DNA from 3 places in the Peribacillus sp. NPDC055009 genome. Region 3 is predicted to be linked to each of the others. Evidence: riboswitches for the same ligand, from Rfam matches in the RefSeq annotation. Region 3 holds a riboswitch; each other region holds the start of a gene.
The links. Region 3 has a riboswitch for glycine ahead of gcvT (glycine cleavage system aminomethyltransferase GcvT). Riboswitches for the same ligand answer to the same signal wherever they lie in the genome.
Positions count from the first base shown of each region.

Region 1: another riboswitch for glycine. It lies ahead of ACWF5P_RS02410 (amidohydrolase); the one in region 3 lies ahead of gcvT (glycine cleavage system aminomethyltransferase GcvT).
Region 2: another riboswitch for glycine. It lies ahead of ACWF5P_RS12405 (amino acid permease); the one in region 3 lies ahead of gcvT (glycine cleavage system aminomethyltransferase GcvT).

Region 1 covers NZ_JBSGVZ010000001.1:468,900-476,724, forward strand. Annotated here, with positions in the region: gene ACWF5P_RS02375 (M42 family metallopeptidase) at 1-686, shown strand, start outside; gene ACWF5P_RS02380 (DUF84 family protein) at 769-1,290, shown strand; gene ACWF5P_RS02385 (AraC family transcriptional regulator) at 1,410-2,279, shown strand; gene ACWF5P_RS02390 (YtoQ family protein) at 2,413-2,862, opposite strand; gene ACWF5P_RS02395 (hypothetical protein) at 2,986-3,492, shown strand; gene ACWF5P_RS02400 (thioredoxin family protein) at 3,602-3,913, shown strand; gene ACWF5P_RS02405 (DUF1444 domain-containing protein) at 3,964-4,770, shown strand; glycine riboswitch at 5,008-5,114, shown strand; gene ACWF5P_RS02410 (amidohydrolase) at 5,237-6,424, shown strand; gene ACWF5P_RS02415 (DNA translocase FtsK) at 6,843-7,825, shown strand, end outside.
Region 2 covers NZ_JBSGVZ010000006.1:249,392-257,216, forward strand. Annotated here, with positions in the region: gene ACWF5P_RS12395 (sodium:solute symporter family transporter) at 1-519, opposite strand, end outside; gene ACWF5P_RS12400 (DUF3311 domain-containing protein) at 516-716, opposite strand; gene ACWF5P_RS12405 (amino acid permease) at 993-2,336, opposite strand; glycine riboswitch at 2,543-2,621, opposite strand; gene ACWF5P_RS12410 (amino acid permease) at 3,124-4,512, shown strand; gene ACWF5P_RS12415 (FAD-binding protein) at 4,814-6,163, shown strand; gene ACWF5P_RS12420 (hypothetical protein) at 6,252-6,464, opposite strand; gene bioA (adenosylmethionine--8-amino-7-oxononanoate transaminase) at 6,848-7,825, opposite strand, start outside.
Region 3 covers NZ_JBSGVZ010000004.1:166,087-173,911, forward strand. Annotated here, with positions in the region: gene comGD (competence type IV pilus minor pilin ComGD) at 1-276, shown strand, start outside; gene ACWF5P_RS09080 (hypothetical protein) at 263-601, shown strand; gene comGF (competence type IV pilus minor pilin ComGF) at 549-1,031, shown strand; gene comGG (competence type IV pilus minor pilin ComGG) at 1,024-1,410, shown strand; gene ACWF5P_RS09095 (YqzE family protein) at 1,518-1,703, shown strand; gene ACWF5P_RS09100 (YqhG family protein) at 1,750-2,547, opposite strand; gene ACWF5P_RS09105 (DEAD/DEAH box helicase) at 2,525-4,213, opposite strand; glycine riboswitch at 4,590-4,677, shown strand; glycine riboswitch at 4,681-4,764, shown strand; gene gcvT (glycine cleavage system aminomethyltransferase GcvT) at 4,903-6,009, shown strand; gene gcvPA (aminomethyl-transferring glycine dehydrogenase subunit GcvPA) at 6,027-7,373, shown strand; gene gcvPB (aminomethyl-transferring glycine dehydrogenase subunit GcvPB) at 7,366-7,825, shown strand, end outside.

The DNA.
Region 1 (7,825 bases), on a different contig from region 3:
CAATGGATATCAAAAATATGCTGATTGATATCGGGGCGGATGATAAGGAAGATGTTAAGAGGATCGGTATTAAGCCAGGTCAGCAGATTGTACCGATTTGTCCATTCACGCCGATGGCCAATGAGAAGAAAATTCTCGCAAAAGCGTGGGATAATCGTTACGGCTGCGGACTTGCGATTGAATTGTTAAAAGATTTAAAAGGTGAAACGTTACCGAATGTCTTATATTCCGGGGCAACTGTCCAGGAGGAAGTGGGATTACGGGGCGCTCAAACTGCAGCTCATATGATCAAACCGGATCTTTTCTTCGCTTTGGATGCAAGTCCGGCGAACGATATGTCCGGCAGTAAAAGTGAATTTGGTCAGCTTGGAAAAGGGGCACTGCTACGCATTTTCGATCGTTCGATGGTAACGCATCGCGGCATGAGGGAATTCATCCTTGATACGGCAGAGTCGAATGAAATTCCGTATCAATATTTCGTTTCCCAAGGCGGCACGGATGCAGGGCAAGTCCATATTGCAAACGAAGGCATTCCAAGCGGGGTGATTGGCATTTGTTCCCGCTATATTCATACACATGCATCCATGATTCATATTGATGATTATGCCGCTGCACGAGAACTGATTGGTAAATTGGTTCGTTCCTGTGATAAAACGACATTCGAGACCTTGATAAAAAACGGTTGATGGAGGAAGCTGAAATGGAAAGGGATGCTGTCATGAATCCTTTTCCATCAGCTTTTTTTTACATAGAAGGAAGGTAATTATATTGAAAATAGCAGTAGGCAGTAAGAATCCGGCGAAAATAAGTGCCGTGCTTGGTGTATATGAAGATGCTAAAATCATTTCGCTTCAAGTGGAGAGCGGGGTCCCGGAACAGCCTTTTTCAGACGAGGAAACGATGGAGGGGGCAATGACACGTGCCCGGAATTGCTTGATTCACAGTGATGCCGATATGGGTATCGGACTTGAAGGCGGTGTCGTGAAAATGGGACAAGCCCTGTTTCTGTGCAATTGGGGTGCAATGGCCACGAGGGACGGCGAGGTCTTTGTAGCTGCCGGAGCGAGAATCCCGGTACCGGGAATTGTTGCCGGGAAGCTGCTGGACGGTGAAGAGTTGGGCCCGGTGATGGATGCCTTCACAAGGCAAGAGAATATAAGTAAAAAGGAAGGAGCGATCGGCGTATTTACAAATGAGCGAATCACTAGGGGCGAAATGTTCCTTCATATCATGAGGATGTTAGCCGGTCAATACGAATATAAGCTGAAAATGAAAAAGCAGGATTTTTGAATCACTGCCATGGAAAGGCGGGCTTCGAATGATGGAAACGAACACTGCCAAAACAGAGCAGAATAAGACAGGGTTTTATTGAGCGGCTTTGCTAATATAGTGACAAGGGGTGAGCGGATATGGGGTGGGTTGAATCAATCCAAAAGGCCATCGACTATATCGAAGAGCACTTATTGGAGGACCTGACAATCGAGAGCATTTCCAGGCAGGCGAATGCTTCAGCTTTTCATTTTCAACGGACATTCACCATTTTAACGGATATTTCCATTGGTGAATATATCCGGCGTCGAAGACTGACCTTGGCGGCCCAGGAGATTTCATCCACAAATGGCAAGGTCATTGATTTAGCCTACAAGTACGGCTATGACAACCCCGAGGCATTCTCAAAGGCTTTTCGAAGGCAGCATGGGGTATCTCCAAGCGAAGCCCGAAAGTATATGGGGAAGCTGAAATTCTATGAACGCCTGATGATACAGGTTATTCTGAAAGGGGCAAAACCGATGAAATACAATATCTTTGAAAGAGATTCCTTTCAATTGATTGGAATCAAGCAAGAGTTTTCCTTGGTCAATGAAGAGAATTTGATCGGGATTCCAAAGTTGTGGGAGAAAGTCAATTCGGATGGAACAGGAGATAGGTTAGCGAAGCTGAACAATGGCCAAATAAATGGCTTGCTTGGTGTATGTATCGATAAGCGGGCTGTGGAAAAAAATGAAACGATGGATTATTGGATAGGTGCAGAGTATGCCGGGGAAGCGCCTGAAGAGTTTTCGACCCTTACGATACCGGCTTCCAAGTGGGTTGTATTTGAAGTTCACGGACCTATGCCTGATAGCATCCAACATGCTTGGAAGCGAATTTTTTCCGAATGGTTTCCTACCAGCGGTCATGAACATGCGGGCACTCCCGAATTGGAAGTATACACGAATGACGACGCTTCAAACCCAGACTATTACTCCGAAATTTGGATTCCCATTAAAAAGAAATAGTGTTCAACCATCAAAATTTATTCGTTTTTCGCTTGCAGGTGAGGTTAGGAATCTAACTTTCTCCTGCAAGCTTTTTATTTGGGTAAACAAAAATCCTTCATACTTGAGCTGGAAGGTTAAGGGACAGGGAGATTTACAGCCCTTCTTCAAAAATATAAGAAAGCACCTTCATGGCTTGGTTCACGGATTCGACCGTGACACTCGCCTTTTCCGATAATTCCTTTAAAGCATGGTGATGGGATTCCGGGCGAATCAAAATAAGCGGTTTACCCAGGGAAACGGCGGTGCTTGCGTCCATGGCAGTATTCCACTGTTTATATTTCTCACCAAACAGGGCGACGACAAGATCGGCTTTTTTCATCAAAAGACCTGTCCGTAAATTATTGATTTGGGAAGCGGCCGCATCCTTCAGGATAGGATTCGGCTGTTCCCCGAGGATATCTTCACCGATATTATCGGAGCGTTCATGATTTTCCATCGGGCCGACGAATTCTAAAGGAAGCTTCAGTGCAGCGGCCTTATCTCTCAACTCGCTTCTCCAATTTGAATGGATCTCCCCAGCAAGATACACGATTAACTTCATTGTTTTCCTCCTCGATAATAAAATTGCTTTCATTGTACCATGTTTTTTAGAAAATGGATGAATTCCGTAAATAAGGATAATATTATCCATATGGTAGTAAAAGAGACGGCTGGAGGAATGACGATGGCTTTATCGAATAAGAATTTTCTTGTTTTCCTGTTGATAAGCAGCTTGATCGTGGGCTGCTCAGGTATCGAAAGACAAACCGAAAAGGCAATGAAGGCTGCTGAAGTGGCTTTTCGTGACGATGAAAAACAGCCTAATCAAGAGGCAGGCCTAATTCAGGTCTATCTGCCAAACGATTTTAAAGTAGTGGAAGAACATGATAATAATTTGATTTTACAAAAAGGTGATAAGATTTATATATTATTTGTCAATCCGAATGAAAAAGAAGACAGCTCCGTGTTATATTTGGCCATAAAGGAACAAGAGGATCAATTTGAAGTACTGCATTCTTTTCAAACCGATGATAAATTCGGCTTTATTTCGATTAAAGAGATACCGAAAGAAAAGTATGAGCTTGCAGTGGGGATCGGCGGAGTGAAGCTGACAACCGAAACGGATAAAGACCAATTAAAAACCGATGCAAAACAAATGATGGAAATCGTTTCATCCGTGCCCCAGAAATAAGAGGACCAGTGACTTTCAACCGATCCGTATTAATGGTTGATTCCTGGAGACTCTGGTATGATGGGATTATAAAAAATAAGGTGTCATTTAGAGCAGGAGGAATATACAAATGGAAAAATTACAAACAGTAGAGCAATATGATGCATTTAAAAATGAAGGCAAACATATCTTTCTTTTTTCAGCAACATGGTGTGGAGATTGCCGTGTAATCGAACCGATAATGCCGGAGATTGAAACGAAATTTCCTGACTTTACATTCATTTATGTGGACCGTGATGAATTCATCGATGTGTGTGCGGCTAATGATGTATTCGGTATACCAAGTTTCATTGCGTATGATAATGGCAAGGAGCTAGGCAGATTTGTGAGCAAGGATCGCAAAACGCAAGAACAAATTGAGGAATTCATTCAATCACTATAATCAATTTCCCCTTCTCGCTGGGGATTTTTCAATGAAGAGGAGGGTCCGTCATGAAAATGGACAGCACGAAGCTGAAAAATATCTTGAAGGAGCGTTTAAAAGATGAGAATCGCTCATTCAAATTCGATAGCCAGCAAGATACGTTACGGGTGGAAAATGTGAAGACCGGGAAGGGGATTACCATCGAGTTGCCTCCTGTGCTTGCTAACTATGAAAACGTACAGGAAAAGGCCATCGATGAAATTACCTATTACGTGGAAGAGGCCCTGAATGTGATGGGGGAAGAACACAGTATGGAAGGCAAGGAGAAATTCATTTTCCCAGTCATCCGCTCGACCTCCTTTCCAATGGAATCCGAAGAAGGAAATCCGTTTTTATTCGATGAGCATACGGCTGAAACCCGGGTTTTTTATGCCCTTGATTTAGGGAAAACCTACCGTCTTATAGATGAAAAGATGATTCAACGGGAAAATTGGCAGGGTGACAGGATCCGTGAAATTGCCCTATTCAATGCCCGTTCCCTCACCACTGAAATGAAGTCGGATATCGTTGCAGGTAATGCATTTTATTTTTTGAACACGAATGATGGATATGATGCCAGCAGGATTTTAAATGAATCATGGCTTCGGGAAATGAAGGACAAGATCGAGGGAACCATGGCTGTGGCCATTCCCCATCAGGATGTCATCATCATTGCCGATGTGAAGAATGATACGGGCTATGATATTCTTGCGCAAATGGCGATGAGCTTCTTTGCCAGCGGTCATGTTCCGATAACGGCTCTATCATTCCTTTACGAAGAAAATGAGTTGGAGCCCATCTTCATTATGGGTAAAAACAAAAAGCCTGAACAATAATGAATCACAAAAGGACCGTGTCAGCATCTGGCAGCGGTCCTTTTAAAGTTTAATAGAGTTTATAACTCAGAGTTGATATTTATTTTTTAATCGGCGATAATATAATTGGAATATTTTGAGAATATAAAAAGAACAAGCGGATGAACGTTGTGGGAGAGTGCAGCATTGAGCCACTGAAGGAGCAAGTCCCAAAAAGATCCCTTGGAGCAAATCTCTCAGGTAAATGGAACCGCAGCTGGACGCAGCTCTGGAGAGTGCGCAGGAAGCAGTATGCCACCAAAGGGGAAATCTCCATGACCAAAAATGGAGCTAAACTCTCAGGTGAAAAGGACAGAGAAGGGGAGCGGTAAGTTTACGCAATCCTTCTCTGCCCTTTTTTAATTGGCACTTTGCATCGGAAGGCATGCAGCGAACATGGAACTACTAATATGCTCAACTTGAAATAAGGGGGAGAATAAACGTGAACGTGAAAAGCAAATTAATGAACATGCTGGAAGCCCGTAAAGGGGAAATGGTTCAAATCCGCCGTCATTTACACGAGAACCCGGAACTATCCTTCAAAGAAGAGAAAACGGCACAATATATCATTGATTTTTATAAGGGTAAGGATATGTCGATTCAAACGAATGTAGGAAATGGATTAGGGATCATCGTAACGATCGAAGGCGGAAAACCTGGGAAAACGATAGGTCTCCGTGCGGATTTCGATGCGTTGCCGATTAAAGAAGAAGCGGATGTCCCGTTCCGTTCAAAAAATGAAGGTGTCATGCATGCCTGCGGACATGATGGGCATACCGCTTATTTATTGGTTCTGGCAGACTGCATCAATGAGCTTAAAGATTCCCTATCCGGTACGATTAAAATAATCCATCAACATGCAGAAGAAACACCCCCAGGTGGAGCAAAGAGCATTATGGAATCAGGGTTTTTGGATGAACTTGATGCCGTTTTTGGAATCCACTTATTTCCGTCCCATCCTGCAGGGGTTGCCGGGTATCACGGCGGCTATTCGATGGCTGGACGGACCTATTTCAAGCTGGCGATTAAGGGTGTAGGCGGCCATGGTTCGTCCCCGCATATGGCCAATGATGCCATTGTGGCAGGCGCCCATTTCGTGACAGCCGTACAAACCGTGATCAGCCGCCGCTTGAACCCTTTTGATATGGGCGTGGTCACAATCGGCTCCTTCGATGGAAAAGGAAGCTTTAATGTCATTAAAGATCGTATAGAAATTGAAGGGGATGTTCGTTATATGACAGCAGAGACCCAACAGCTGATCGATAGGGAAATCCACCGCATCGTTAAAGGGATAGAAACGGAATTTGATGTTCAGTGCGAACTAACATATGTGCCTGATTATCCTCCGTTATATAATGACCCTGAATTGACTGGATTCGTGAAAAATAGTCTGGAAAGCATGAAAGACAAAGATATTAAAAAGGTTATGGAATTTCCGGTTTTCTCTGGTTCAGAGGATTTTTCGTATTATGCAGAAAAGATTCCTGGCTGCTTCTTTTACATTGGCTGCAAACCAAAAGGGGTGGAGAAGGCATATTTCAATCACCATCCCAAATTCGACATTGATGAAGATGCCCTTTTGATCGCATCCAAATCAGTGGCCCAAGTTGTATGCGATTTTTATGAATGGGAATAGTTCCATTGGTATATTTGTTTGCAAAAAAGTGCAGAAACCCACAAAACACCGTTCGGTATTAACGAACGGTGTTTTATGGGTTTCAGGATGCCACCGGAGGTTTCGTGAAGGATGCTTCAATGAATTGACCAGTCTGCTTCTTGCGCGGCATGAAAACTTAATCTCTTTGTAAACGCGATTTAACAGCGGTGTTTTATTTAAATAGTAGACTAAGGGCTAATGTTATTTCACGAAGTGCAGGTTTAAACTCATACCAGAAGGGGTTTAATAGGGTAGGAGTTCTGCGAAATACGTTAAGTTAGTAAGAGTGCGATAAAAAAATAGATACTAATCCCAATTTAGCTTAAATTTTCTCGATATTTTTAAAATAACTGGTAGAATTAGTTACATAACTACAGATGTAGAAAGAGTGATAGTTTTGAAATGGCTAAATAAGATGAAAAAATGGTTCCAAGCAGAGGAAATTATTGAAATTGAAGAGATTATTATAGATGAACCGCTTGATGAAGAGACATTAAGGAAAATGGATTTTTCAAAGCTTGCAAAGTCAAAGGAAGAAGAAATAAAGGTTTACAATCAAAAAGTGGAAAAAATGTCGCAGACGCCAGACCCTGATACGAAAATCCTGTTTCAATATCCAAAAGGGCAGTTCAAGTTTCCGCTCATTCCAGATCGTGAACAGAGCAAAAGAAAGCCTAGGGAAAGAAACAGGGAAGATCATGAACCAAAAAAGGGGAGCGCGGCCAAAGAAACAAGAAGGCCTGTGAGGGATCCTGAACCAAAACGGAGAAACTTCGAACGGGAGGAAGTCTCAAAAATAGTCCCTTCAAATACTCCATTCCGTCCGACGGAAATCCCTTCACCCATTTATGGGTTCCGTCGTCCGGAAAAAAAAACAGTCGTTTCTGAAGAAATTGTCGAATATGAATTAGAAAGCAAAATGCCCGTCCTAAAAAAGGAAGAACCCGATATCGGGATTCCAGCATCGATTCCTGAAATCCCAAAAGAAGTGTCACATGAGGAATTGACGACAGAACCATCCGTTCTTATACCGGAACAAGCGGAAGAAAAACTGGAAGATTCAGAGATACCCGCTTTCTTTCGCAGGAATTCCATTGAGACACTGCCAGAACAAGCAGTAATCGAGCCCAACATAATTGAGCCTGCGGTGGAAAAAGAGGCTATTGAACAGGACGAAGTAGAATTTGGACGCGAAGTCGCTGTATCCATCATGGAACAGACGGACGACACACCGCCTGAAGCGATATCGGTTCCTGGGGAGATTGCTGTGCAATCAAATCAACCATCCGTTAGTCAAGGGACAATGCCTGAAGACCCATCTGAGGCAATACCTGAAGTGCAGCACAAACGTCCGAAAAAACACATCCCATTTAATGTGAT
Region 2 (7,825 bases), on a different contig from region 3:
GATCATCACATAAATGGTAAGGCTGATTGCCCCCATCCAAACTGCCTCAGACATTGAGATGGCACCATAAGATGCTTCTGAGACAATGATCCCCAATCCTTTCAGCTGCACGACGATCACTGGAATCATCGATACCACACCGACAAGCGCAGCCAAAACTCCTAAACCAGGACTCTTATATTTGCTTACAAAGAAATCGGATTGAGACATTAGTTTATTTTCTTTAGCATATCTCCATATTTCCGGTAGGAGCCAATAGGATAATACGTAAGACAAAGTAATGTAAATTAGAACATATAGAGCGGGTGCACCTTTGCCATAAGCCCAGCCGCTGCCGCCAAGGAAGGAGAAGGTCGTATAGATTTCCCCGGCCATCAGCAGAAAGACGAAAATCGCACCAAAACCACGTCCGCCCACCGTCCATTGTTCCAAGTCCATATCTTTCCCTTTTGAAGAGCGTATGCCTAAAAATATCGATAGAAGTAAAAATGCTAAAATGATTAAGAGAGCAATATTCATTCCTGGTCACCTTCCCGATTCCTGGGATCCAGCTTATACATGATGCCCAGTATGACAGAGGTAAGGACCACCCACATAGCCATCCAGAACATATTGAAAGGCATCCCTAATACATATGGTTCTATTTTATTAACAAAAGGTAGAAATCCTAGTATGCCTATAAAAGGAACTAGAGTAAGAATATATATAATCTTCATTAAACAAACCCCTCCGTTTTAAATAAAGTGAAACGTCCACCAATGGGGGTTTATTCTTCAATGCCACTGATGGATGGGTGGACCAAACCGGGATGAAAAATTCATACATGACGGAAAAGGTCCGATAATATATATATTAGCTTACACTATTTTGATATAAAATTTAATGCAGTTGCCTGATATATTTGAGCAACTGTACGCAGACAGCCGAACAATGATATGTTCATAAAACAGATAAAGCCTTGAATTCATAGTGAGTTCAAGGCTTTATTTCCTTTAGCTATATTTTTTCCTAGAATTATATAGTATTACCAAAAGTATGAACCAGATTGGGGTCAAGAGCAGTGATAGTCGTGTAGCTTCAGCGAATAGCATAACAATAAGGATGAACAGGAATAATCCTAATATGGCGTAATTGACAAAGGGTGTAAAAGGAGCCTTGAAAGTCGATTTCGCTCTTAGGTCAGGCCTTGTTTTCGAATATTTGATATGGGAAATCAAGATAATGCTCCATACCCATATGAAACAGATGGCACTGATGGTCGTCACGACGGTAAATGCCTGTTCAGGTATCAGTTTGCTTAATAATGCCCCTATTGATACAACGATTGTGGATGTTAATAAGGCATTGCTCGGAACAGCCTGTTTATTTAATTTTTCCAGTTTAGCAGGGGCTTCGCCATTCCTGCTTAACGTATAAAGTATTCGGCTCGTTGAAAATAAACCGCTGTTGCATGCAGAAGCAGCGGATGTCAAAACGACGAAGTTGATGATCCCTGCAGCGACAGGAATGCCGATTAACGCAAAGACCTCTACAAATGGGCTGCTCGTGGCATCCAGTTGTGTCCATGGGTTGACGCAGAGAATGACGAATAGTGCACCAACATAGAAAAGTAAAATCCGGACAGGGATTTTATTGATGGCAGATGGAATGTTCTTTCTCGGGTTTGCCGTTTCTGCTGCGGAAACCCCGACCAATTCGACACCGACAAATGAGAAGACGACCAGCTGTAAAGATAATAGGAATCCAGAAATGCCATTAGGGAACATGCCCCCATGATTCCATAGGTTCGTTAGGGAAACCGTTCCGCTATTGGTATTGAAGCCGATGATCAAAAGGATGATCCCCACGACGATCAAGGCGATGATCGTGATTACTTTAATGATGGCAAACCAGAATTCCAATTCGCCAAATAACTTAACGGTCAAAAGGTTCAATCCTAACAGAATGACTAGGCATATTAGAGCCGGAATCCATTGAGGGATATCGAACCAATATTGCATATAGACGCCGACAGCTATGATATCGGCCATTGCGGTCATGATCCAACAGAACCAATATGTCCACCCTGTCACGAAGCCGGCCCATGGACCGACATATTCGGTTGCAAATTCAGTGAATGATGTATACCCTGCATTGGATAAGAGCAATTCCCCTAGTGCCCTCATCACAAAAAACAAGGCAATCCCTATTATCAGATAGGAAAATAAAATGGAAGGTCCTGCTAATTGTATGGCTTTTCCGGAACCTAAAAATAATCCGGTGCCAATGGTTCCTCCTATTGCGATCAGTTGTACATGTCTATTTTTTAAATCTCTTTTTAATTCTTGTTTTGCCAATTCTTACGCCCCCGTCTTTTTATAGTCTTGGTAGTGAATGAATTTACCTGAATGGTCTTGGAGAGAGGGACTGATTTTTTCGTCCAGCTTGCCTTTCCCATTGGTTTTAAAGCTGTTGTTTTTAGTCCAACCACAAAATGGACAATAAAAAAAGAGATTGGATAATACCAATCTCTTAAAGGGTTCAGAATAACAATTTTATCATTCGTTACTCTTCTGTCCTTTTGCCTGAGATTGTGAATCCTTCGGCGCTGCATCTTGTACAGTCTCTCCAGAAGCTGCTCCTGCTATAGTGTCATCCATAGCATTCATCGCTTGCTTGTATGCGGTTGTGAATAAATGTTGTCAGTGATAATCTACCACTGCTGAATCATTCATTATGCTTATAAAATAATATTGGAATTCTATCATCTATTTTTCGGAAGGTCAACAATTTTTTTTTGAAGTGAAAACGGCAATAGCTGTAGTTTTATAGTGGTCTTAATTTTTATTAAGGTACTTGAAAAATTTGTTTTTTGGATGATCACTATTATGAAATATTGAACATCATTTTTTTGAAATGATATTTTTAGATAAGGGAAATTGCCAAGATATATTTGGTAACTGTTTATTTCAAAAATACAATTGTATTTTTACAGAATATTTACTATTATAAGATAAGAAAACATAATTGAAGTGTTATTGATACTTTTTTCGATAAAGCATTTCTAACCGCAATAATTAATAGAGAGTCGTTCGTGTTAAGGATGGAAAAGCATTACCGATATTGCATCTGGGGGAGTTAAACATGTCGAACAAGGAATTAAAGAGAGGGCTGGAAGCACGTCACATTCAAATGATAGCTTTGGGCGGAACCATCGGTGTCGGGTTATTCATGGGATCGGCGAGCACGATCAAATGGACCGGGCCCTCTGTAATGCTTGCTTATGCCATCGCAGGTATTTTTATATTTTTCATCATGCGTTCCATGGGTGAGATGCTCTATTTAGAACCGACTACAGGTTCTTTTGCAACCTTTGCGAGCAGCTATATACATCCTTTGGCAGGTTATATGACTGCTTGGAGCAATTGGTTTCAATGGGTAATCGTCGGAATGTCCGAAATCATCGCGGTTGGGTTGTATATGCAATATTGGTTCCCGGATTTACCGGCTTGGATACCAGGTGTGGTCGCCATGATCATCTTGGGGGCGGCCAACCTCATTTCAGTTAAATCCTTCGGGGAATTTGAATTCTGGTTTGCGCTTATAAAAATCATAACGATCATATTGATGATCGTTGCCGGCCTAGGCCTTATCTTCTTTGGAATAGGGAATGGCGGGGATGCGATTGGATTATCGAATCTATGGGAAAATGGCGGCTTCTTTACGGGAGGCTGGACAGGATTCTTCTTTGCGCTTTCCCTTGTCGTGGCATCCTATCAAGGCGTTGAGCTTATCGGCATCACAGCCGGAGAAGCGAAAGATCCAAGGAAGACCGTAACAAAAGCTATCCAATCAATCATATGGCGTATATTAATTTTCTATATTGGTGCCATATTTGTCATCGTGACAGTCTTCCCTTGGGATCAACTGGATGACTTAGGAAGCCCATTCGTTTCAACCTTTGCTAAAATAGGTATCACAGCAGCAGCAGGAATCATCAATTTTGTCGTAATCACAGCGGCAATGTCTGGATGCAACAGTGGGATTTTCAGTGCAGGGCGTATGCTTTACACACTTGCATTGAATGGCCAAGCTCCAAAAGTCTTTGCTAAAGTATCTAAAAATGGAGTGCCGGCATATTGTACGATCGCTGTACTATTAGGATTGGGCATCGGGGTTATCCTGAATTACCTTGCACCGCCGCAATTATTCCTTTATGTGTACAGTGCGAGTGTATTACCCGGGATGATTCCATGGTTTGTCTTACTTATCAGTGAGCTTAAATTCAGAAAGGTAAATGCCGCTGAAATGGAGAAACATCCGTTCAAGATGCCGTTGGCCCCTTACAGTAACTATGCGACAATTGCCTTCTTACTGATGGTGCTGGTCGGTATGTGGATCAATCCTAGTACCCGGATTTCCTTGGTTGTCGGGATCGTTTTCCTAGCCTTGGTCGTAGCAAGTTATTACATGCTGAAAATGGATAAACGAACACCATTGGATGTTAAATCCGATGATGAAATTTCGGGATAAGAAACTCTATCAGAAAGCCCTTCTCTTAATTCGAGAAGGGCTTTTTTGTCTTTGGTGATTGTTGGAATTCAGGAGTGAAGTGGTGGAATTCACGAGTAAAATGGCGAAACTTACGAGTGAAGCTGAGAAACTCGAGTAAAACAGCGGAATTTAACGAGTAAATCAGCGAATCTCACGAGTAAAGCTAATTAGTAGTCCCCGTAACAAGGGATGCCAGCAGGGGGACGCTTATGGAATGTGTCTTCCTGACAACTTTTTCATAGGATGTAACATCATCTTTACCCGAGGAAGGGGTTATATTTTGGAAAGAACAAAACTTACCGGGCGGGTCGTTACACCTAATGATGCTGAGTATGAGCAGGCCAGGATAAATAATAACTTAAGTTTTTCTAAATTTCCAAAGGTCATTGTGTTTTGCCAGAATTCCAATGATGTATTGAATTCATTGAAGTGGGCCCGGGAAAATCATACACCTTTCCGGGTTAGGAGCGGCAGGCATAGTTATGAAAATTTTTCATTAGTGAATGGCGGTCTAATCATTGATATAAGTGAAATGTACAATATCAAGGTCAACCGTGAAAAAATGATTGCAAAAATCGAAGCCGGAGCTGATTTAGGTCAAGTATATAATACGCTATGGAAGTATGGCACGACGATTCCGGCTGGAACCGAAAGCGGTGTTGGTCTTGTAGGCCTTACGCTCGGCGGTGGAATAGGCATGTTATCGAGACGCTTTGGACTTACTTGTGACAATTTGCTTGAAATAGAAATGGTAAGGGCGTGCGGAAAGAGGGGCGCCAAACTTATTAAAGCAAATAGGAAAATTAATAGTGATTTATTTTGGGCATGCTGCGGGGGTGGAGGGGGAAACTTTGGCATAGTCACTTCTCTTACCTTTCGGGTACACCCCGTATCAAGGGTATCGATTTTCTCCGTCACATGGGGATGGGAAGATTTTGAAGCGGTGTTTGAAGCCTGGCAGGATTGGGCCCCCCAAGTTGAAGAGTGTTTAACTTCAGAAATCGAATTCAAGTCAAAGGAAGTAAACCAAATTATCGCTCAAGGTGAATTTGTTGGGCCATCATATAGGTTGCAGCAGCTTCTAAAGCCTTTGACGAGAGCGGGTTTTCCAACAAATATCATGATAAAGGAAGTCCCGTATATTGATGCTGTGCAATTCTTTAATGATCCAAGTGGAAATCGACCGGCCCATCGCAAGCGGTCGGGGTCCTTCATTGAAAAACCTTTTCAACGGCAAGCAATCTTGACGATGAAGCATTTTCTGGAAAACGCTCCAAATGAAAATGCAGCCATTTGGCACCAATCCCTAGGAGGGGCAGTTGGCCGTGTGTCCCCAAATGAAACGGCTTTTTATTATCGGGATGCCATCATCGCCCAGGAGTATCTGGCTACATGGACGAATCCAGAAGAAGAGCGGCAAAACATCCAGTGGATCAAAGAACTTAAATGCGCATTGTCACCATATACTACAGGTGACTACGTGAATTGGCCGGATATCCTCATCGAAGATTGGCCAACTGCGTACTATGGAGAAAATTTCAAGCGGCTTCGGGAAGTTAAAACGAGATATGATCCATACAATACGTTTAAATTCCCTCAAAGTATACCGCCTTTTAAGAAGTGGGTCTGAAAAAGCTTGGATGCACCAAAAACATTCGTTATTAAAAAGGCCTATTCCTCAATTGGGATAGGCCTCTTTTATTTTCATTTTCCCAAAATCATTCTGCTTGCTGAGCTTGAACTGCACTGTAAACCTGATTTACGGAAGACTGGGCTTGTGCGATTTCTTGAACTGCTTGTTTAATGGCTTCTTGTGCCAAAGTTGGATCAGAGGAAGATTTTTCAATTGCTTGTGAAAGTAAGGTTTGTGTTAGGGTAACGTTTGCTTTTGCTTGGTTTAATTGATTGATATCGATTTGTTGTTGGGGCATGTAGCTTCTCTCCTTATGTCATTATTGGAATTACTCCATTAGGATGACCTTTCTTTTCTTTTTTATAAGGAGAAAAAATATATGACGCAGACAGGATGGGCAGCTTGGGGAAATTTTGAAACAAGCAAAAAAGCCATTTAAATAAACGATGCCAAATTTATGGACAATCCAAATTCGTGTAAAAGGTACATTTTTAAGATTTAAAAACGGGCAGAAAGAGAATGGAATCATTAGGGGTATTTACTTAGAATCCTTAAATTTTCATCTGCATAAATAGTATTACGTTCCTTGAATACAATGTAATATCTGTGATCATTCTTCACGAAGTCCCTACAAAGTATAGAAGGAACCGGATGAGCTCTGCTCTTCCGGTTCTTTGTGTATCAGTTAGCTGCTGGAATCAATCCTTTATGAATGGAGACTTCCTTAATGGCACGGTAGACGGTTTCGACCATGAAATCGAGTTCCTTTTCTGACATGGAAAGGATCGGCATCATCGTGATGACTGGACCAAGTTCCCGAATGATCAGGCCATTTTCCCGTGCTGTATGGATGATTCCAGAAACGACATTTTCTTGGAGGGTGAACGTTTCTTTTGTTTGGCGGTCTTTAACGATTTCCACTCCAATCATGAAGCCGCGCTGGCGGATATCGCCGACTATCGGAAGTTCGTATAGTGCTTGCAGTTTTTCGGATAGGTATTTTGATTTTTTCTGGATGTCTTTAATGAGATTGCGGCTTTCCATTAGCTCGATATTCTTCAGGGCCAGTGCACAGGCTAGCTGATTTCCTGTATAGGTGTGGCCGTGATAGAAGGTTTTATGTTCTTCCCGTTCTCCCAAGAAGGATTGAAAGATCTGCTCGTTCATGATGGTTGCTGCGAGTGGCATATATCCCCCAGTGATCCCTTTGCCCATACACATGATATCAGGAACGACATCTTCCTGTTCGCAGGCAAACATCGTTCCGGTTCGACCGAATCCAACGGCCACCTCATCACAAATTAAGAGGATGTTGTACTTTCTGCATAATTGTTCGACTTCTTTCAAAAAGCCTGCCGGGTGGGTTATGATGCCTGCCGCGCCCTGCACAAGCGGTTCGATGATCAATCCTGCAATTTCCTCTGATTGTTCTTGCAGTAACTTCTCCAGTTCCTTCAAGCAATGGTTTTTCACTGCTTCTTGATCTCCATACTCAGTCATGTGATAGGCATATGGTGAAGGGGCGGAAATCCGTTGAAATAAGAGTGGCTTAAAGATTCTGTGGAATAGACCCATTCCGCCAACACTCACGGCACCGACAGTATCGCCATGGTATGCTTCGTCAAGGGAGACGAATTTGTTTTTATTCCGATGCTTGAC
Region 3 (7,825 bases):
CAGCAGTATGCCATCAGTCACGAGAGCTTGATCTACCTTCATATTAATAATGCCAAAAAGGTTTATACCGTGTCATCTTATAAGGAAGGGATCGTTCTAGAGAGGAGTATACCAAAGGATATTCAGTTTTTAAGTGGCACTTTGGGGTTTAGCTTCCATTTTAATCAGTATGGAAATGCTTCAAAAGCCGGAACGATTATGATTGACACGTCAAAAGGAATGTACAAATTGGTCCTCAATATCGGTAAAGGGAGGTTCAGGATTGAGAAATTGTAAAGGTTACGTTTACCTTGAGCTGATGGCCGCATTTTCCATTTGTATTTTCCTGGTACTTGCCATTTTACCGATTCTTGAAGAGTTAATGACGCATCGGAAAGATATTGCCGTAAGGACAGAAGCCCACCATTTATTATATGAAAGATTGACGGCGTTCATGGATGGGGAAATACAAGCAATTGGTCAGGAAATCATTTACAAAAGAAGATCCTATGAATTGGTTTGGAAGGACAATGGGGATTTCCCGGGGATGATTGAAGGGTGTGTACGTTATGAAGATGAATCGGGTAATCTTGAATCCATTTGTGATGCTGCGAAAAAATGATGGCTTTACGATGATCGAAATGCTTTTTTCTTTAATGATATTAATGACGACGTCCCTTTTTGTTCTACAGCTTTTTTCAATCATTCACACCCAGATGGGGTCCGTTGATAAATTGCATCCTAAAGAGTGGGAGGTCTTTACCATGCAAATGAAGCAGGAGGTCCGGAGTTCCAAAGCTCAGGATGTAATGGGAAATAAATTATATTTGATGCTTTCAGATGAACAATTATCATCGTTTGAACAATATGAAGATAAGGTCCGAAGACGAGTGAATGGCATGGGGCATGAGGTCATCTTACAGAACATTTCGAAATTCCGGGTTGAGAAGGATGGCAGTGTCATTGTTATAAATATAACGGATAAAGCAGGGACTACTTTCAGTCGAAGATTTCATCCTTTCTTTAGGAATGTCACGAAAGTCGATGAATAATCAAAAAGGAGTCGTTTTCCCGATGGTCATGATTGTAGCGAGTGTTTTCATCATGTTCACAATACTAATGATCGATCAGTTTATCATTGTTAAAAAATTTTATAAAGAAGTGGAAGAATCGCTTGTGGCCGACCATCTTGTCCATTTAGCGATCAAGGATGTGACGGCAGAGTGGGGCGAAGAGATCCCAAAAATCATCCAGGGGGAAATTTCATACCCTAATGGTGTGGTGCGGTATTCCGTAATGAAAGAAGAAGGTCCTTATGTCTATATCGAGTTCACATCCACGACTAAAAATGACCGCGAGGGAAGGGTCATCATTCAATACGATAAAGAAGCTGGGAAAGTGAAAGAATGGTTGGAAAAGCAGGCTGTTTAATACGCAAAATCAACATTCTTTTAAGTCAGGTACACGTGTTCAGGGAACAAGCAAAGGAATAAAAGCTGCGTAAACGGGGCATACTTTGCATAGGGTGATTATTTTATATGTCTACAAACGCTTATATTAAATATCTGACTCAGCAGCTTGTCGAGTATTTTAATCTGACGAAAAAAGAACGAAAAGAAAAGCGCCGTCACAGAAAAGAGGATAAAAATCATGGTATGTCCCATTGGTTTGGCATTGTCCCTTTTGCTTTGTCGATGTTCGTAAGGAAAAATATCAAAAAATAAAACAGATGTCCTGAATTTAGGGCATCTGTTTTTTTATTGTTCTTACTTATCCCAATGCCCTATCAGAAAGGTAAAATAACCCTCCGTTGATGATGGATATTCGGATGTTGGGTTCATATTGAGCTTTTAAGGCATCTTTTTCGGTAAAATAGCTCTCACTTTTTTCTTCCATATCCTTGTAAAAATGCTCCAATAAATTCAAGTCATTCTGCCAGCGAAGCATTGCTTCCTCTGCCCAGGAATGGTCATCATCCTCGAAACTGGTCCTGATGTATGTATCCAGTCTTGCCAATCCGCTCTTGGGCATTATGAGCGGTGAAAGCGTAAAGGAGTAATCCGGTATTTTGGGGGTGACCTTTATCGGTAAAACCCGATGGTGAAACCTTTCCATGATCTCACCTGAGATTAAATTCAAACCGATCGACATGAAGGTATCCTTTTTACGATCGCATTGATAGGATATTTTCACATTCAGGGTCAGCCAAGGAAACAAAGGATTATTTCCCCCTTTTGATGGAGGGGTATCCTCAAAAAGTCTAGTATATCCTGCCAGCTTTTTGGTAGATTGAATAATCTGGTGAAGGCGAGGGGAGCCAAAATGAATCATTTCTCCCTTTAAATCGGATGGAGCTAGTTCTGGATCGGTAATGAAAGTCATCTGTGCTGGGTTTGGAACGCCGCCTGTTTTTTCTAGATAATGCCAATAAAAGGGTCTGTTCATTAATTCTTTATCCATATCAATCGTCAATTGGACTGTAAGGTGGGTTGGTGCATTATCCAGTATTTCACAATCATTGGCTTTAAAGTAAGTTATTAAAAAATCATGAATTTCCCGTTGCTGCATGAACCTCACCTTCCTTCATTGATTGGGCGAATTGGATTAACGATGAAAAATTATCCATCTTGATTTTCATTTCGCCCTCTGTTTTGGATTCACCGACTACATCAATCAAATATTCTTCAATGTTGTTAATATCCAGTTTGGTTAGAATATCATCCAATTCGCCGATTACTTTCTCGAATAAATTTATTTTTTCATATAGTAACTTTAGAATATGTTCTTCCACTGTATTTTTCGTGGCAAAGTTATAAATCATCACATCTTCTTCCTGACCAAGGCGGTGTATCCGTCCGATTCTCTGTTCGAGCCTCATCGGGTTCCATGGCAGGTCAAAATTAATCAAGTGATGGCAAAACTGAAGGTTTATCCCTTCCCCGCCAGCTTCTGTTGCAATCAATACCTGTATATTTTTTTGGAATAATTCTCGCATCCAGTCTTTCTTTCCGCGCTTAAAACCGCCTCGGAAAGGAACTGAAGAAATTCCATTCTGCTGTAGATACCATTGTAGATATAGCTGAGTCGCCCGGTATTCGGTAAAGATAATGACTTTATCATCAATTTTCTTGATCAGTTCCAAAGCTTTTTCAGCCTTTGAGTTCTGAACCGTTTCATTCACTTTAGAAAATAAATCATCAAGCTTTGCCAAAAAGTCAGGGGAAGGCTGATCATATTTATTTTTCATATTCTTTAATGTATAAAAGACCGCCTCTCTGCTGCTGCATGCTTCCCTTTGGAGAGTGAGAGCCGAAAAGGCGCTTCCTTTAGAACCATCCGAAATAGGTTTGAATTTGGAAACAGCATCGTACAATGCTTGTTCCGTTGGAGAAAATTCAATGGTGATGGTCTCCACATGCCGTTTTGTCCATTCAATGCCAGTATCGGCCCGCCGGTTTCGAATCATGACAGTGTTGACAAGTTCCTTTAGGTGTTCATCTTCAATTATGTTCCGGCCTTTCCCTTTATACTTTTCTGAAAAAAGTGAGGCATTTCCCAAGTGGCCTGGTTTCAATAACGAAACGAGGTGGAAAATTTCCTCGACTTTATTTTGAATCGGAGTGGCTGTCAGGAGTAAACAAAATTTCTTTTTCAGATTTTGGACGAATTCATAGTTCTTCGTCTTATTATTTTTAAGTTTATGAGCTTCATCAATAATGATGAAGTCGTATTCCTGCTTGAAAATGATATCTCGATGTGGAGCTCGTTTCGCTGTATCAATGGATGAAATGACCACATCACAGGAGTCCCAAACATAGCTTTTTCTCTGAACGACTGCCGGTATATGAAACTTGGTATTCAATTCAAAAGCCCATTGTGTGACAAGGGAAGCCGGAACAAGGATCAAAACTTTTTTTACAAGGCCCCTAATCATATACTCTTTTAGGATCAATCCAGCTTCAATTGTTTTTCCGAGCCCTACCTCATCAGCTAAAATGGCCTTTCCATTCATCTTTTCCACCACTTGCTTGGCTGCTTCCAATTGATGGGGAAGTGGGGTTAACTGCGGAAGGTGCTTGGGCGCCTGTAAACCTTCAAAATCAGGGATGATAAGATTTTCCTCCATTTGAACCGCGAGCTTATAAAGCTCCCAGTTTCCCCATGGACCGTCATTTTCCATCTTTTGCAGAAACTCGTCATTCCATTCAGAATTAAAGGATATATTGATTTTCATAGAAATAACTCCCTCTTAAATCATATTTTCCTTAATAAAAGGTCAAAACCCGAACATTTCATATGTGAAGTAAGAAAAATATTTCTCTTCAAAAGATATTGCAGAGATAAGTTTCTTAGGGTAGGATATAAGTATATTTAGAAAATTCCAATTTCCCAACGCTACAAAGAATCTTTGTACATCGATTTTGCAGTTCGCGTTTTCTTAGTATGGGCTATAGGCTTCTAATTTATCCAAGATTACTGAAGGAGACCAATCAAACGGTTTCTGAGGTTTCAGGAGAATTGGCAGAGAATGCATTCCACGATGCTCAGAGGTTTTACCGATGTTTGGTGGCTTATTCGCTTCCTTTCATTGGTAGACCATTTATATGCGGGTGAAGATAAGGGGAGAGACTACGGATGTAGCGCCGAAGGAGCAAACTTAGCAGTGAATCTCTCAGGCAAAAGAACTCTTATTGGACGCAACTCTGGAGAGCGCCGTCCGTTTTGGGACGGCCACCAAAGGGGAAAACCTATTACATAGGTAAACTTTCAGGTTTCAGGACAGAGAAAAAGCTCAAACGGGCTTTCTCTGTCCTTTTTTGTGCTTTTTTCACATCATGAATCAGGATATATCTGATGCGTAATGACAAGAAGCTTTTGATAATGAAGCCAATTAATTTAAAAAAATCTGAAGGGGGTCATTTTTTGACCGATTTAAAAAGAACACCACTATTTGAGGTTTATCGTGAATACGGAGGTAAAACGATTGATTTTGGCGGCTGGGAACTTCCTGTCCAATTTTCGGGTATAAAGGACGAACATGAAGCCGTACGTACAAAAGCTGGGTTATTCGATGTTTCCCATATGGGTGAAGTCGATGTTAAGGGTCCTGGGAGCCTTTCCTTTTTACAAAAGATGCTGACTAATGATATATCAAAGCTGAAACAGGGCGGTGCCCAATATTCCGCCATGTGTTATGAAAACGGAGGCACGGTTGATGATCTAATCGTGTATAAAAGGTCTGAGGATGACTATCTGCTCGTGGTCAATGCAGCGAACACAGAAAAAGATTTCAATTGGCTGCAAGCTCATTTATCGGAAGATGTCCAAATCAAGAATGTATCTAGTGACTATACACAGCTGGCACTTCAAGGGCCAGCTGCAGAGAAGATTTTACAAAAACTATCGGGAAATACTGCTTTAAGTGAAATTGGATTTTTCAAGTTCAAGGAAAATGTCATGATTAACGGTATCTCCACGATGGTATCCCGTACTGGATACACTGGTGAGGATGGCTTTGAGATATATAGTGACAGTGAAAATGGTCCAGCCCTTTGGAAGGCGATTATGGATGCCGGAAACGAAGAGGGAGTTCAGCCGATTGGATTAGGTGCTCGTGATACCCTGCGTTTTGAAGCGAAACTGCCGTTGTATGGGCAGGAGCTTTCAGCAGACATCACCCCGATAGAAGCCGGGATTGGTTTTGCAGTAAAAGTCGATAAGGAAGTTGATTTTTTCGGGAAAGCCGTTCTTGCTGAGCAAAAGGAGAAAGGAGCTCCTCGCAAGCTTGTGGGAATTGAAATGATAGACCGTGGCATTCCACGTCATGGGTATAAGGTCTACAGCGGTGATAAAGTCATTGGCGAGGTCACGACCGGTACCCAATCACCAACGTTGAAGAAAAACGTGGGTTTGGTACTTATCGATAAGGAATTTTCAGTGCTGGATGCGGAAGTCGAAGTGGAGATCCGTTCCAAACGTTTGAAAGCCGTTATAATACAAACACCTTTTTATAAAAAACCACGTAAATAGAGGGGAATGGTCATTAGATGAAACATCGTTATTTACCCATGACAGAGCAAGATAAACAAGAAATGCTGAAAGCGATAGGGGTATCCACTGCTGAAGAACTTTTCAATGATATCCCTGAGAGCGTTCGTTTTCAAGGAGAATATGATATCAAGCCTGCTAAATCGGAACCAGCATTAATGAAAGAATTATCAAGGCTTGCTGCCAAGAATGCGGATCTTAAAAACTATGCTTCCTTCCTTGGTGCGGGTGTCTATGACCATTATGCACCGGTCATCGTCGATCATGTTCTATCCCGTTCTGAATTTTACACGGCTTATACACCCTATCAGCCTGAAATTTCACAGGGAGAGCTTCAAGCAATCTTTGAATATCAAACGATGATATGTGAATTGACGGGCATGGATGTGGCTAACTCCTCCATGTATGACGGCGGGACAGCGCTGGCTGAAGCAGCCATGCTTGCTTCAGGACAGACACGCCGCAAGAAGATTCTCATTTCAGGAACCGTTCATCCTGAATCAAGAGAAGTCGTGAAAACTTATGCGAAAGGGCAACGCGTGGAAGTGATCGAAATTCCTTATAAAGACGGTGTGACGGACTTAGCTGCTTTAAAGGAATTGGCGAATGAGGACATTGCAGGAGTGATCGTGCAATATCCGAACTTTTTTGGTCGGATCGAGTCATTGAAGGAAATGGAAGAAATCATTCATGGCGTCAAATCCATGTTTATCGTTTCCAGTAATCCGCTTGCATTGGGAGCTTTGACATCCCCTGGTGCACTCGGTGCAGATATCGTAACGGGGGATGCTCAGCCATTCGGCATTCCAGCGGCATTCGGTGGACCTCATTGTGGATATTTTGCGGTTACTAATAAACTTGTTCGGAAAGTTCCGGGCCGACTCGTCGGTCAAACCGTGGATGAAAATGGTAAAAGGGGATTTGTACTAACGCTACAAGCTCGTGAACAGCACATTCGCCGTGACAAAGCCACATCCAACATTTGTTCCAATCAAGCTTTGAATGCGTTGGCAGCTTCTGTTGCAATGACCGCCCTTGGGAAAAAGGGTGTCAAGGAAATGGCCGTGCAAAATATTCAAAAAGCACATTATGCGAAAAAAGCAATTATGGCAGTAGGGGTGGAAGTGATATTCGACGGTCCTTCGTTCAATGAATTTATCATTAAACTGCCTGCTTCGTTTTCAGAAATCAATAAAAGCCTTTTTGAAAAAGGGATGATCGGCGGCTTTGATTTAGGGACGGTTTATCCTGAGCTGAAAGACCATATGCTGGTTGCGGTAACTGAACTTAGAACAAAAGAAGAAATTGATGCACTTGCGCAGGAATTGGGGGATCAACATGAATAATCAAGATCAATCACTCATTTTTGAAATCAGTACTTCCGGTCGAATCGGGTACAGTCTGCCAGAAATGGATGTTGCAACTATTCCGCTCGAAGAAATTCTTCCTGCCGACTACATCCGTGAAGAAGAGGCAGAACTGCCTGAGGTGTCCGAACTGGATATCATGCGTCACTATACAGCACTCTCCAAACGGAATCATGGGGTGGATTCGGGTTTTTATCCGCTGGGTTCATGCACGATGAAATATAATCCGAAAATAAATGAAAACGTGGCACGTTTCAACGGCTTTGCCCATATCCATCCATATCAAGATCCGGCTACCGTTCAGGGAGCATTGGGACTCTTATTTGATTTGCAGGAACACTTAACTGAAATCACCGGGATGGACCAAGTGACATTACAGCCTGCAGCAGGTGCACATGGTGAGTGGACAGGGTTGATGATGATTCGCGCTT